One region of the Arthrobacter glacialis genome, then DNA from elsewhere that is predicted to be linked to it. Evidence: riboswitches for the same ligand, from Rfam matches in the RefSeq annotation. Region 1 holds a riboswitch; the other holds the start of a gene.
What was found. A riboswitch is a leader RNA that binds a small molecule or an ion and turns the genes downstream of it on or off. The one in region 1 is predicted to bind cyclic di-AMP.

Region 1 (7,658 bases):
CGGATGCGATTGTGAACAATGGCGACAACATCACCCCGCTGGGCAATCCGGCGTCGCCCCTGGCCACCGGTATGGGTTGGGTGCGCGAAGATGTCTCCAAATGGACGGCCGTGGACAAGAACACGGTGACACTTAAGGCAGGCTCCAGCGGCCTGTGGGCTACGCAGAACGCTGCTGTGAACATCCTGCGCCAGAATGCGCCCCTGGTGGGTGACGCCACCATGGTGGTCAAGATGAGCGGCGCCACCGCGTCCCAGTACGAAGAAGCCGGGCTGATTCTCTACTCCGACGATGACAACTATGTTGCCCTGCAGCGCAAGCATGCCAACGGTTCGCCCGTGCTGGCACTGGTCACGGAAACCGGTGGCAGCCCCAATGAAAACACCAAGGTGGCGGCTCCGGCTGCTGCTGACGTGTGGTTGAAGCTGGTCCGCGCAGGCAACCAGTACACGGCCAGCTACTCCACCGACAATGTCACTTTCACCACCATCGGGACCGTCACCAATGCAACGGTGACCAACGGCAAAACAGGCATCCTGGCTGTTGGCGCCAGCAGCGCAAACGCGCCGTTCACGTTCACTGACCTGTTGGTGAACACCGTGGCCCAGCCGTTCTTTGAGCAGGTGAACGCGCCGGAACCGGCAAAGTTGGTGGCGGGCCTGGCGGCCCCCGTGTGGACTGGTGTGCAGTTTGCTGCGCCCAGTTCGCCGCTGGCCGCGCTGGCGTCCGTGCCCGCAGCCACCAAGTCTGTTTCAACGAAGTTCACGGCAGCCGATGCCTCCACCGGCCTGCAGGTGCAATTCAATGACAAGGTTGCCACAGCCGGCTCAGGAGGTGCCTACACCTTCAATCTGCTGCCCGGGGCCAACGTGGTCCAGGTCCAAACCATGGGCAGCGACGGCGTCTCCTCGCAAACCTACCGTTGGGTCATTTCCCGTCAAGGTGCGCTGAACAAGCCGGGCGCCAACTTGGTCTGTGCACCGGTTGTGGTGCCCACAACGCCGCCAGCTACTGTGCCACCAACTACTGCGCCACCAACAACTGTTGCGCCCACCACCGCACCTCCGACGCTGCCGCCGGTGACGACGGCCCCGCCGACAACGACCAGCCCGTCCGTCACTCCGCCTGCAACGACCGCTCCGGCCACTGTTGCGCCGTCCGGTTCAGTGGACGCGGAAACGGTCTCTGCCGGTGGCGAGCTGACGGTGACCGGCAAGAACTTCAAGCCGGGCACAACAGCCACGTTCACGCTGCATTCGAACCCGGTGGTTTTGGGAACGGCCGTGGTTGCAGCTGATGGAACGGTGTCCCTGACTGCCACGGTGCCGGCCAATGCTCTTGCTGGTGCCCACACCGTGGTCATCACAGGAACCGGCATCAACGGTGAGGCGGCCAAGGTCAGCATCGCCGTGACAGTTGCCGGCGGCACTGCCACGGGCGAGGCAACAACCGCTGCGGCAAAGACGGCCGCCGCGGCAGCGGATGACCTGGCCAGCACGGGAGCCAGCGGCTCCGTGGTGGGCGGGCTCGCCGTCGCCCTTGTCCTGGGCGGTCTGGTCCTGTTCTGGACTACCCGACGGAGGGCAGCCAACCACTAGGTCTGCATGGCGCTTGGGGAGGGTTCGCAGGCGGGCACAAGGGAGGCGGCTTCCGCAGGGGAAGCCGCCTCCTTGATATGCCTGGTGATGCGTGGAGCTAAATGTTTTCGATCACGTAGTCAATGCACTTGGTCAGTGCCGTGATGTCTTCGGGGTCGATGGCTACAAAGGTGGCGATGCGCAGCTGGTTGCGGCCAAGCTTGCGGTACGGCTCGGTGTCCACAATGCCGTTGGCGCGCAGCACCTTGGCCACGGCTGCGGCGTCCACTGACTCGTCGAAGTCGATCGTGACAATGACGTTGGAGCGGTCGTCCGGGTTCACCACGAACGGGGAGGCGATGGGGGAGGACTCGGCCCAGGAGTAGAGGCGGCCGGCGGAGTCGGCGGTGCGTGCCGAGGCGAAGTCGATGCCGCCGTTGGCGTTGAGCCACTGGACCTGGTTGTTCAGGGTGACCAGGGTGGAGAGCGCAGGCGTGTTGTACGTCTGGTTCAACAAGGAGTTGTCAATGGCTGTCGTCAGGTTCAGGAAGTCAGGAACCCAGCGGTTGGACGCGCCGATGCGGGCGGCGCGTTCCAGCGCAGCGGGGGAGAACAGCGCCAGCCAAATGCCGCCGTCGGAGGCGAAATTCTTTTGCGGGGCGAAGTAGTAAACGTCGCTCTCACGCACATCCACTGCCAAACCACCCGCGGCGGAGGTGGCATCCACCAGCACCAGCGCGCCGTCGTCAGCACCTGCAACGCGCTTGACGGGAGCGGCAACACCCGTGGAGGTTTCATTCTGCGGCCAGGCGTAGGTGTCCACGCCAGCCTCGGCAACAGCCACCGGCCGGGTGCCGGGGGCCGAGGTGATGATGGAGGATGCGTCAAGGAACGGCGCATTGTTGGTGGCGGAGGCAAACTTGGAGCCGAACTCGCCGAAGGAGAGGTGCTGGGCCTTGTTCTCCACCAGGCCAAACGCTGCAACGTCCCAGAACGCCGTGGAGCCGCCAACACCCAGGATGACCTCGTAGTCGTCAGGGGCGCCAAAGAAGTCCTTCAGGCCGCTGCGCACATCGCCCACAAGGTTCTTGACGGGCGCCTGACGGTGGGAGGTGCCCAGGAGCGTTCCGCCAGCCTCGGAGAGTGCAGCAATCTGCTCGGGGCGAACCTTGGAGGGGCCGGCGCCAAAACGCCCGTCGGCCGGGCGCAGATTGGCGGGAATGGTGAGGGGCGTGGATTCGCTCACAAGTTGCTCCAAAAAATTAAAAGATGGAAGTTGGTTTAAGACCCAAGGGCTGTTGCCAATTCTGCCGTAGAACTTCGCTCAGCGGAAAAATGCTGACATGTACTGAACAAACCGCCCACCCATGGCCGTTCCCCGTGCACCCATGACTGGCGCGCAGCTGCCCCAGGTTTCCTTCCGTAGCGCCACTCAGGCTAACGTAGAGATGAAAAGGCTTTGCCCAAAATCTCACCCAACAACAGGAGGATACTGCCGTGGCCGATCTGATTGACACGACCGAAATGTATTTGCGGACCATCCTGGAGTTGGAAGAAGAGAACATTGTGGCCCTGCGGGCACGCATTGCCGAACGCCTGCACCACTCAGGTCCCACAGTTTCCCAAACCATTGGACGCATGGAACGTGACGGCCTGGTGATCGTCTCCGGTGATCGGCACCTGGAACTGACCCCTGCCGGCCGGGACAAAGCCACCCGCGTGATGCGTAAACACCGGCTTGCTGAGAGGCTGCTCTCCGATGTGATCGGGTTGGACTGGGCCTACGTCCATGAGGAAGCCTGCCGCTGGGAACACGTCATGAGCGAGCGGGTGGAACAGCGCTTGTTTGACCTCCTGGGCCGGCCCGAAGAATCCCCCTATGGCAATCCCATTCCCGGGCTTGAAGAACTTGGCGGGGAGATCTCGCCCTTGTTTGCCGCGGGACTCGTCACACTGGTTGAGGCCATGAGCAGTTACTCCCCGGAGCAGCAAGTGATCATCCACCGGCTTTCTGAGCGCATCCAGGTGGATCCGGAATTGTTGGTCCAGCTTGACGAAGGCGGGCTGCGCCCGGGCGCACAGATTTCCTTGGCCCAGGTCGGGGAGTACATTTCGGTCCGCGTGCCGGGGATCGAAGGGGCGTTGGAACTGCCGCCCGAGGTGGCTTCCCATATTTTCGTCTCCATGAGTTGACTCACAGTTATTGATAACTAAGGTAACGGAATTATTACGTTTACCGCTCGTACCGTATAGTAATAAACAGGCGCTGTAATCAAAGCGTTACCGTTGGGCGACACCGAACCTTGCCTTCGCACAACGGACAGCAATCATTTAGGCAAGGGCGGGGGAACCACTTTCGGCAGGCTTGCAGCCTGCCTTGGGGTGAAGCCCGTCATCGAAAACACAGCAAACTATTCGCTGACACTGTCCTTTTGGGCAGTGCCTTGGATAGATCTGTGTCTCGAGGCTGGGCCGGATCAAAAGTTTCACTCTCTGATCCGAATCCGACAGCTAACTCCGCAGGTGCATCAAAGAGAGGTTTTTAGTGTCAGAAGATAAGCAGCGGGGACGCCGTCGGGCGTCGTCGCCGGCTACTCATGAGCTCGTAGTTATGACCGGCAGCCGCCGCGAAGCACTTGCCGTTGAGCGCGCCAATTCATCATCGAGCGTTTCCGTAGCCGCTTTGCTGCGTGCCGGAGCCGCCAGCGGCGCAGGCCAAAAAATGGGCGTCGCCATGGCCGCCACGGGCTTGGTCCTGGCCGTCACCTTGCCCTCGGCCCAGGCGGTTGACCAGCAGCCGATGGAACCGGAATTTGCCGCTTCGGCGCAGACTCTGGTCAGTGCATCCGCTGATATCCCGATCACTTTTGCGGCCCCGGAAATTGGCAGCAAATTGAACCCCGATGGCCAGCTGAAGGAAACGTTGCAGGTCAACGCCTCCAACGTCGCCCCCGCCGCCTCCAAGGGAACGCTGTCAGCGCCGCTGAAAGTCTTGGCTCCAAGCTCTCCCTTTGGTGACCGCGTAAGCCCCATCACAGGCCAGATTGATGAACACCACACCGGCCAGGACTTCGCTGTTGCGAGCGGCACCGAAGTGCTTGCGGCCGCCGGCGGAACCGTTACCTTTTCGGGCTGGCACACCTACGGTGGCGGCAACAGGGTAGTGGTGGACCACGGCAACGGGCTCTCAACCTCCTACAACCACATGAGTAGCAATTCAGTCAAGGTTGGCCAAAAGGTTGAGCGGGGCGAATTGGTGGGCATCAGCGGCTCCACCGGTGCATCGACCGGCCCCCACCTGCACTTCGAGGTTATCGTCAACGACGAAACTGTCGATCCCATGGGCTGGCTTTAATTCATTCACAGGCAACTTTTGATTACGACTTAGTCACACGACCGTGACCTGAACGTGACATTGCCAAAAATCTGTTGTAACGTCGTAATCGCGCCAACTTCGAATCAAGCGGGCGTCCATGAGTGGATTGCCTAGCTCTGCCACTGCTCGTGGTCCGTTCGTATCAATCGTCTGGCAGGGGCGGGGGAACCAATAATCGGGCTTCGCATTTATTGCAGAAGTCCTTGGGGTGAAGCCGCGAAGCGTTAAACCACGCATAAGAAATGTTTCTTTGTGTGCGCCATAACGTGGAGCGGCCGGGTGACTCCCATCCGAATCCGACAGCTTACCTCGCAGGCATTGGGAGAGGAAACCTTCTTGGCTTCAAATACTGCCCTTGGGCGCCACCGCGCCGAGGTTGTTAAGTCCAGCCCGATCTCCACCCTCACGAAAGCCGTCAGCTTCAACGTCGGCGGGGTTGGTCGTCAGGCGGCTGTTATCGCAGCTGCATCAGGTTTGGTACTTACATCCGGTATCGCAGCAAACGCGGCTACTCCCACGGTGGAGCGCGCTTCTGACGGTGCCACTACGCTGAACATGAAGACGGAACTTGCGTCCGCCATCACAGCAGCTTCCACGGTGAAGATCTCCTTCGCCACCCCCGCAATCACCTCCACCCCGGCCCCTGTTGTTGAGGCTCCGGTAGTTGTAGAGGCAAAGAGCAGCGACGTTGTTGCAGCACCAGTTGTAGAAGAGGCAGTGGCACCCGCCGCAGCACCGGTTGCAACGGTAACCACAACGGCCCCTGCAGCACAGCCTGTTACCCAGAGCGGGATTGGCGCAACCATTGCCAGCGCCGCCTTGGCTCAGATTGGCGTTGCCCAGGACTGCACAGCACTTGCCAGCAACTCCTTGGCTGCCGCTGGAATTAACTTCCACGACTGGCCCGCTGGCTACTTGAGCTTGGGTCGTACGGTTTCCGCAGCCGAAGCTCAGCCCGGTGACTTGATTTACTATGCAGATGGCGGCATGGGCATGGCCCACATCGCTGTTTACATTGGCAACGGCCAGGCCGTACACGGTGGATGGGGCGGCGGCATGACCGCTGTCTTCTCCGCCAACGTCGGTTCAGGCCCCGTTTTCATCGCCATGGGTCACTAAGAACTTTTTATACCCAATAAACCCCGTCCTTGGACGGGGTTTATTGCTTTAAACGCCGCGCGCCAGCCCGTGAGGCTCCGTTGGTGCGCGGTAGCATGGCCACATGCTGACTTTGACCCCACACCCATGCAGGCAGTGATTTTGGCCGGTGGGCTCTCCCGGCGTCTGGGTGGTGTGCCCAAGGCAGGTCTCCTCGTGGAAGGCAGCACGTTGCTGGCCCGCACAGTTGCGGCTGCGGCGGCGGTGATCGCCGCCCAGGAAGCGAGTCTGCAAACTGCGGGACGGATTCTTGACCCGGCCGCAGTGCAGGGTGAGGTGGGTGCCCAGGCCCGCATCGCCGTCGTAGGTCCCGTGGAGAGCATTGCCAGGTGGCTGGGAACAGTGGAACTGGGTGAGCTAGTGGTGGCCGTGCAGGAAGATCCGCCTTATGCCGGCCCTGCAGCGGGAATCGCTGCCGGATTGGCTGCCCTGCCACGCAGCGAGGACCCTGCAGAAAGGGTCCTGATTCTGGCGTGTGATATGCCTGCGGCTGCTGAGGTGGCCCAACTCCTGCTCGCAGCGGATGGCCTTGGGGCGGACAGCCCTGAAGCAGGCAGCGCTGCGCCACCACACGCCGTGCTAGCCGTGGACAACGGCCGGCTGCAGCCGCTGGCAGGAATCTACCCCGTGCGGCAGTTACTGGCTGCCGTTGATGCGGCGCGGGTGTCACAGCGGCTGGCGAACGCGTCCGTGCGCTCACTCATTGCTAGTGTGGCTATCAAGGAATGTGCTGTCCCTGCGGGAATCACCGCGGACATCGACACGTGGGATGACGCCCGCAGCCACGGCATTGCGGTGCCCGGCGGCGGACAGGAATGAGGAACCAGTTGGAAAATCAGGACCAGATTCTGCAGGCGTGGATGACCAAGCTGCAAGAAGCTTTTGAGATTGCCGACATTGAGGTGGACATCCAGGGCGTGTTGAATGTTGCCGGCGTGGCAGCGCACTCGATTGTTCGTCCTGCCGCACCCCTGACCACCTTTGTGGCAGGGTTGGCGGCAGGCTTGGCCGCAGGGTCCGGGCAGACGGATGAGGCCACGGCCATGAAGGCGGCCCTGGGGCTGGCCAAGTCCCTGGCAGCGGCAGAACGGGCCGAGCCTGCGCCCGGCACACCAGCTGAACAATAACCCCATGGATTCCACGCCGGCAGAAACGCCACGCATGTTGCCGCATACATGGGATGAGGCCAGGGCGCTTGCCTACGCGCTCCCCGAGGCGCTGCCGGCCCACCCTGTGCCACTGGCGGAGGCCATGGGCCGGATATTGTTAGGCGATCTGCAGGCACTGAACCCCATGCCCCACTACGCCTCATCCGCCATGGACGGATGGGCGGTTGCGGGCAGCCCGCCGTGGATCTTTGCCCAAGAGGGGCGCCGGCTCGTGGCCGGGCAGGCGATTCCCATTGTCACGGGCGGCTTGATCCCCGCCGGTGCCAAGGCTGTTTTACGCAGCGAGTCGGGCCAGGTTAAGAACGACGACGACGGCCTGCCAGTTTTGGTTCTTGGCTCCGAGTCCCGGCCTGGGGAACCCAAAAACGGCCAGCACAT
Region 2 (7,658 bases), on a different contig from region 1:
CCGGCGCCACCAAGCTCAACACCGGTGCGGGCGATTTGAAAGACGGGTCCGGCAAGCTTTCCACTGGCGCTGCCGAATTGTCCAAACAGTTGCTCAGCGGCGCAGGTTCGGTGCCGGATCCCAACGACAAGGACAAGCTCAACGCAGCCGGCGTCATTGCCGATCCCATCCGCGTGGATTCCATCTCGCAGGCCAAGGCCGCGAACTACGGATCCGGCCTGGCGCCGTTCTTCCTGGTCCTGGCCCTGTGGATTGGTGCGTTTATGCTGGTCCAGGTCATGCGGCCTTTGACTGTGCGCGCCCTGGCCTCCAACGCCCCGTCCTGGAAGATTGCCGTGGGCGGCTGGCTGCCATTTGCCGCAGTCGCCACGGGGCAGGCCCTGCTGCTGTACGCGGTAGTGAAGTTTGGGTTGGGGCTGGAGCCGAGCCACCCGTGGCTGACCCTGGGTCTGTTGTTGCTGGCGTCGCTGGCGTTTACCGCCCTGATTCAGGGAATTGTGGCGCTTCTGGGCACGCCGGGGAAGTTTGTGGTGCTGATCTTACTGGTGCTCCAGCTGGTTTCCTCCGGCGGCACTTTCCCGTGGCAGACCACGCCCGAACCGCTGCACATCATGCATCAGATCCTGCCCATGGGGCATGTGGTGGAGGGCATGCGGCACCTGATTTATGGCGCGGATTTGGCGCCGTTGATACCCATTGTGTTGGGTCTGCTGGGCTACACGGTGCTCGGTTTGCTGTTTGCCTGGGCGGCCGTGAACAAGAAGAAGACGTGGACGCTGAAGACGTTGATGCCGGAGATCGAGGCGTAGAACCTAAGCGCTGGAGCCCACCCACTAGGGCCTAGCGCGGCACCACAAAGTTGCTCAGCTGGGCATCCTGACCGTCAAGGGCTGCCCAGTCACCGGTGTAGTCAAAGACGGCGAATGCGCTGGTGGGGAAGCCTGACGCCAGGTCCATGTAGGCGTCCTGATCCGAATCCCGTGAGGCCAGGCGCAGGGCCAGGGACTGGATGCCCGGCATGTGACTAATCACCATGAGCGTGTTCACGGTTTCCGGCACATGGTTGACCACCGAGAGCATGGAGGTGGCCCCGGCGGCGTAGAGCGCTGTCTCGAGCTTGGGTGTGGGAGCCTTGTCCGCCAATTGCTGGCACACCCAGGTACAGGTTTGTCGGGTTCGCAGGGCAGAGGAACACAGGATGAAGTCGGGGAGCACCGAGTTCTCCACCAGCCATTTGCCGGCCAGCGGCGCTTCACTATGGCCGCGCTGGGCCAACGGCCTGTCGTGGTCTTCCACACCCAGCGGAAAAGCCGCCTTGGCATGGCGCATCAAGATCAACTTTTTAATGTGGTGTTCGCTCATGTTCACAGTTTAGTGACACTTAAAGCAGTACGACGGCGGTTGCCGCACCTAAGGTGAGACAACCGCCGTCGTACGTGCCGGAACTAGTCCGGGACCAGCGTCAGATGGAGTATTCCGGGGCGGCCCAAACAACCACTTCGGGGTGCTCGTAGAAGCGGTAGCCTTCGCCGCGGACGGTGCGGACGGTGTTGGCCAGGCGGCCCAGCTTGGAGCGCAGGCGGCGGATGTGAACGTCGATGGTGCGCTCGTTGGGGACCTCGTCGGCGTTGCTCCAGAGGCCCTCAAGGAGTTCGTCGCGGCCCACTGTACGAGTGCCGTTTTCCACTAGGTAGTTCAGCAGCTCGAATTCCTTGAACGTGAGGTTCAGGGTGTCACCGTCGAGGTGCACTTCGCGGCGGGCCAGATCGATCAGGACGCCCGTGGGTCGCTGATCGGCAACCGGGACGCGAACTGCTTCCTGGCGTTGGCGGCTGGCCACGGTGGGGTCTCCAAAGGTGGAGCGGACAACGTCCAAGGCGGTGCCAACAGCGTCCGACGGCGCAATCGCCACGGCTGCGTAGCTCTGGGCTTGCGGCACCAGGCTTTGAGCGTAGGCACGGATGTCCTGCGCCAGTTTGGCCAGGGACGTTCCGGCTGCGGCGGCCGTGTCTTCATCCACGCCGACGTACAGAACAAATCCTCGTGCCACATTGTCCGGGCTGACACCGCGCAGTTTGTCGCCGCCGGCAATCACCGGGGTGGGCGCCGTCATGGGGTAGCCCTCAGCTGCGGGGACAGCACGCAGCCGGGATGCGGCAGTGGTCGTGTCGGGACGGTAGGCGCCTGAGTATCCGGGGTGCTCAGTATGAGCAGAATGGGCCAGCGCGCCCTGACTGCTGTTGCGGGCAACGGCCTTGGCGGCGTTTCTAACGGAGATGTGGACGTATCCGGATGCTACTGACATTGAACTACCTAAGGTGTATGGCCGTACTCGACGGCGCGAATGCTTCCTTCAGCTCTGAGAATCCAGAGCTTTATTGCCCTCTTTACGAGGGCCAGCCCATGGGCCAAAGCCTGAAATTTGCCATGTGTTGCTACATCCCCCAATGGCTTCCAGGTATTGCGATCTAGGCCTGCATTCGACAACTGCGCAAAAACTGTCCCCTCGCTTCGAGGCGGACAGTTGCTGCTGCTGCAGAATTCACTGAGTGGGTGTTCACATACGTCAGTGTCCTACGTAACAAAGCATCCTTGCAAGTAACAAAGGCCCCAAACGTCCAGCATGTGAGATTGTGCTCTAATTTGTGATGAACCTTACATTGTAGTTTTACTCTCAATTTGACGGAAAATGACGATTTGAGTCAAAGATAATCACCATAATCGCGTAATGCACGCGCACATATTTTGCTGGACTCACTATTTTGATAATTTTGTTCAAACCAAGTTTTTGCACGATTACTATGCCCTCGACAAGTTCTCACTGAAACCCAGCTTTTTCCCAGTTTTTTACGCTAAGTAAACAAATGTTTACCTAAAGCGCTGGACGTAGGACCTTGGCTGGCTGGGGGGTGCCTCGTGGCCGGCAGCTAGCGGTGAAGTGCCCGCGCCAGGGCGAACGGGCGGAGGGCAGCAATTTGCTCCCGCATCGTGACGTTGTTGCGCTTGTTCAGCATCAGCAGCGCAGCAAGACCAGCAACAACTGCCACAACGCCGCCCAAGCCCAGCGACCAGCGGGGGCCGAATTCCGTGGCGATCCACCCCACCAACGGCGCTCCAATGGGCGTCCCGCCCTGCATCACCACCATATAGACGGCCAGCACGCGTCCACGCATGGCGGAGTCGGTGGTCAGCTGCACGGTGGTATTGCACGCGTTCATGAACGTCAGTGAGGCCAACCCCACCGGCACCAGGGCAATGGCGTAGAGGGCAAAGCTGGGCATGAAGGCGGCCGCGCCCACCGTCACGCCGAAGGCCAGCGCGCCACCGACGATGTAGACCATGCGCATGGTCTTGCGCCTGGCAGCCAGCAACGCCGCAGCCAGGGTGCCAATGGCCATGACCGAGCCAAGCAGCCCGTACTCCCCCGGCCCCACATGGAAAACTGCCGTGGCCATGAGTGCGTTGGTGATTTGAAAGTTCATCCCAAAGGTGGCCACCAGGAACACCAGCACCATGATCATCATCAAATCCGGGCGCTGCCTGATGTAAACAAAGCCTTCACGAATCTGCCCCTTGGCCCGGGGCACCCGCACTGCGGGAATGAGCTCGCTGGTGCGCATGCGCCACAGCGAGACGATCACGGCAGCAAAGCTCGCGGCATTGATCAAGAAGGCCGGCCCCGTTCCCACCAGCGCAATGACCAGACCCGCAACGCCGGGCCCTGCCAGGCGGGCCAGGTTGAAGGACGCACTGTTGAGCGCCACGGCGTTGGGCACATCCTCCTTGGCAACCACCTGGGACACAAACGCCTGACGTGACGGGGCATCGAAGGCGCTGGCCACACCCAGCAGGGTGGCCAATACATAAACGTGCCACAGTTGTACAGCCCCCGTGACAACCAATATTCCCAACAAAAGCGCACAAATTCCCATGGCGGTTTGGGTGATGAGCAGCAGTTTCCTCTTGTTGACGCGGTCGCCCACCAGCCCTGCGTAGGGCCCCAGGAACACGATGGGCAAGAATTGCAGGCCCGTGGTAATGCCGGCAGCGGTGCCTGAATGATTGGTGAGGACCGTCAGGACCAGCCAGTCCTGGGCGACGCGCTGCATCCAGGTACCGATATTGGACACCAGGGCTCCTGTCACCCAGAGCCGGTAGTTGAAAACTCTCAGCGAACGGAACATGGAACTCATTTAGGAGCTCATCTCCTGCAAAATCAGAGCTGCCTCGTGCAGCGTTGCACGCTGCTTCGGGGTTAGGTCCGCCACGCGCTTGGCCAGCCAGGCGGTTCGTTTTGAGCGTGCCCGCAGCAGCGCGGCGGCTCCTGACTCGGTAATTTGAACCAGCACCTGGCGCTTGTCCTGGGGATTCTCTTCGCGGCTCACCAGCCCGGCTTCAGCCAGCGCATTCACAATCCGTGTCATGGAGGGCGCTTGAATCTGCTCGCGCACAGCCAGCCAGCCCACAGTTTGCGGACCTCTGAGCACGGCCGCCAGAACCGAATACTGCCCCGGGCTGATCTCCCTGGTGGCAGCCTCGGCCCGCAGCCGCCGGGAGGTGCGCATAATCGCCACCCGCAATTCAGCGGCCAGGGGTGCCACGCCGATGGGCTTGCGGGACGCCAAAGGTGCCCTGTCCGGCGTCGTAGTGCTTAGAGAAGTTTCAGTCATCACGTGTCAGCTACCTAAAGAAAAAGTTTCGTATCGTCTTGCTTTTCACCCTAGATGGTTAGCATTGCTAAGTAAATGAAAGATTGCTCACCATGCCACTCACCTCGCTACAAAGGTTGTTACCAAAACGTGACATGACTGTCCTTATGGACTAGTCTGATATTTGTGCCTGCTGAATCACCTACGATTTTTGGCACAAATGGACGGATCGCCGAGCTCTGCCGCCGCCCATTTCCCTCCATTCCCATGGCAGAGACGGGGGACCCAATCTTTGCGGGCCTTCCACATGGAAGCCCTTGGGGTTAAGCCAGCGCAGTTCTTTCAAGCAGTGAACTCTGCCTGCCATTACTGCGTGGCCGGATTCTCTAGTCCGTTCCCGACAGCTCACCTCGCAGGCGTAGAGAGGCTACAACTATGTCTGCACCACAGCAGCGCGGCCGTCGTCGCGCCGAATCAACCCGCCGTCCCTCCCTTTTTGGGCTCGCCTCCGCAAGCAACGGAACACGCGCAGCCAGCAAATCCTCCCCCGTAACGGCCACCGCCAAATGCATGGCTGCCGTGGCAGTGCTGGGCGCGTTGGTGGCAGCCGGCTCCGTGGCACAGTCCGTGGAAAACACTCTTTCCGACCAGGGCAACACCAGCCTGGTTTCCGCCGTGGACCGCTCGGTTCCGGCGCCGGCAGTGTCAGTTCCCACGGATGCTGCCATTAGCTTCCCCGGCATCGCTGTCAGCTCTTCGCCAAAGGCCGCGGCCACTCCTGCCGCCGTCAAGGCCGAAGCGGAGCAGGTCAAAGCCGTTACCGCAGCGCCTGCCCCTGTTGCCGTGGATGACCCCGCCGCCGCAAAGGCCTACGCCTCCGGTCAAATGGCCGCTCATGGCTGGGGCGCTGACCAGATGAGCTGCCTCACCCTGCTCTGGCAGCGCGAGTCCGAATGGCTCACCTCGGCAGAGAACGCCTCCAGCGGCGCCTACGGCATTGCCCAGTCCCTGCCGGCCAACAAGATGGACAGCGAAGGCAGCGACTGGAGCACCAACTTCCAGACCCAGATCCGCTGGGGTTTGAGCTACATCGAAGGCCGCTACGGTTCACCGTGTGGGGCCTGGGGCCACTCCGAATCCGTGGGCTGGTACTAAATAACTTCTTGAACTAGGGGCTGAGTACTTGTGGCTGGTGATTTTTCGGATCCTGATGCGCTGCTGCCGATCCCCGGCGGCAGCATTGCGCTGCGCGACGCCCGATCGGAATCCACCCGCGACGTTTCATTGACACCATTTTGGCTGGGCCGGACGCAGGTCACAGCGGCCACTTGGCGTGCTGTCATGGACGACGCCGGAACCTCGCCTTTAGCTGCCAGCGTGCCTGCGCACCCCGTCACCTGGTTCGACGCCGTGCAGTGGTGCAACGCCGCCTCCGCTCTGGCTGGCTATGCGCCCGCCTACAGTGTGAGCGGCCGTGAGGTGGGCTGGGATGTCAGCGCTGACGGCTACCGGCTGCCCACCGAGGCCGAATGGGAATGGGCGGCTCGCGCGGGCACCGTGACACCCATCTACGGTCCGCTCTCCGCTATTGCCTGGACAGCACTGGATGAGGTTGAGGGGCCTCAACCAGTTGCTGGCAAGGCCGGGAACAGCTTTGGCTTGTTCGACATGATCGGCAACGTGTGGGAATGGTGCTGGGATTACGCTGACACGGCCCGCTATGGCGATTACAGAAGTTTGCGGGGAGCTGGCTGGGATGATCCTTCATGGAGCGCCCGGGCCTCCGTGCGCCGAGGCAGCGCCCCGGATGCCGTCCTGGAAGATGTGGGCTTCCGGATGGCGCGCGGAGCCGTTGGCGACGCCGGTTCACATGCCGCCCAGGGCTGGTCAGCCGATGCCGATAGGCACCGAGCTGCCATTAAGGGTCCGCTGCCCGTGGGCTGGACGCCGCTGCGCTCGCTGCTGTAGCCACTCGTGGCCGATCCTGCGAAAAATGCCGCCGTTCCCGCAAAATGCCACCTGTCTATCGGTGGCAAAAAGCGGGAACGGCGGCATTTTTGGAATAGGGGTTGGTGGGCCCACAACCCCGAGGGCCCCGCCGCGAGCTTGCGAGCGGTGGGAGGGGTTGGGGATTACTCCGCTACGCCATAGAGGCGGTCGCCGGCGTCGCCCAGTCCGGGCACGATGTAGGAGTTCTCATCCAGGCCCTCATCGATCGAGGCAAGAACTACGTGCACGTTGTCGCGGTCGCCGTGGGCGGCCTCGAGCTTGGCCAGACCTTCCGGTGCGGCCAGCAGGCAGATGCAGGTGATGTCTGCGGCGCCGCGGTCAAAGAGGAACTTGAAGGCTTCGATCAAGGTGCCGCCGGTGGCCAGCATGGGGTCCAGCACGTAGACCTGGCGGCCGGTGAGGTCCTCGGGGAGGCGCTCGGCGTAGGTGATGGCCTCGAGGGTTTCCTCGTTGCGGGCCATACCCAGGAAACCAACCTCGGCGGTGGGCAGCAGACGGGTCATGCCCTCCAACATGCCAAGTCCTGCGCGCAGGATCGGCACCACCAACGGTGTGGGCTTACTCAGGCCGGTACCCACGGTGGAGGTCACGGGTGTCTGAATGTTGACCGGTTCCACGCGAACTTCCCGCGTTGCTTCATAGGCCAACAAGGTGACAAGTTCTTCGGTCAGCTGACGGAAAACGGAGGACGGAGTGTCCTTGTTCCGCAGGACGGTCAACTTGTGGGCAATTAGCGGATGATCCGCAACCAGTACGCGCATGAATAAAAGCTACCATTGAGCCGTGCCCAACACCGAGAAATCTCACCCAATCGAGACCACCGCCACGGCTTTTCACGCCGGATGGATGGGCATTGCCCTCACGGAAGCCCGCCGGGCCCTGACCACAGGGGATGTCCCCATTGGCGCCGTCGTCCTAGGGCCCGACGGCGACGTCCTGGGTTTGGGGCGCAACGAACGTGAAGCGCACGGAGACCCCACGGCCCATGCCGAGGTGGTG

Region 2: linked by a shared signal. The riboswitch ahead of CVS28_RS01685 (aggregation-promoting factor C-terminal-like domain-containing protein) and the one ahead of CVS28_RS04675 (M23 family metallopeptidase) in region 1 are both predicted to bind cyclic di-AMP.

What each region holds. Positions count from the first base shown of each region.
Region 1 is NZ_PPXB01000003.1:219,684-227,341, reverse strand. It holds gene CVS28_RS04690 (beta-xylosidase family glycoside hydrolase) at 1-1,598, shown strand, start outside; gene serC (phosphoserine transaminase) at 1,696-2,823, opposite strand; gene CVS28_RS04680 (iron-dependent transcriptional repressor DtxR) at 3,075-3,770, shown strand; cyclic di-AMP (ydaO/yuaA leader) riboswitch at 3,890-4,120, shown strand; gene CVS28_RS04675 (M23 family metallopeptidase) at 4,189-4,932, shown strand; cyclic di-AMP (ydaO/yuaA leader) riboswitch at 5,084-5,285, shown strand; gene CVS28_RS04670 (NlpC/P60 family protein) at 5,290-6,072, shown strand; gene mobA (molybdenum cofactor guanylyltransferase) at 6,199-6,930, shown strand; gene CVS28_RS04660 (DUF6457 domain-containing protein) at 6,939-7,238, shown strand; gene CVS28_RS04655 (molybdopterin molybdotransferase MoeA) at 7,243-7,658, shown strand, end outside.
Region 2 is NZ_PPXB01000001.1:375,294-382,951, reverse strand. It holds gene CVS28_RS01710 (YhgE/Pip family protein) at 1-809, shown strand, start outside; gene CVS28_RS01705 (SixA phosphatase family protein) at 841-1,362, opposite strand; gene CVS28_RS01700 (winged helix-turn-helix domain-containing protein) at 1,463-2,305, opposite strand; gene CVS28_RS01695 (MFS transporter) at 2,928-4,193, opposite strand; gene CVS28_RS01690 (MarR family winged helix-turn-helix transcriptional regulator) at 4,194-4,670, opposite strand; cyclic di-AMP (ydaO/yuaA leader) riboswitch at 4,886-5,082, shown strand; gene CVS28_RS01685 (aggregation-promoting factor C-terminal-like domain-containing protein) at 5,085-5,804, shown strand; gene CVS28_RS01680 (formylglycine-generating enzyme family protein) at 5,835-6,617, shown strand; gene upp (uracil phosphoribosyltransferase) at 6,782-7,420, opposite strand; gene tadA (tRNA adenosine(34) deaminase TadA) at 7,506-7,658, shown strand, end outside.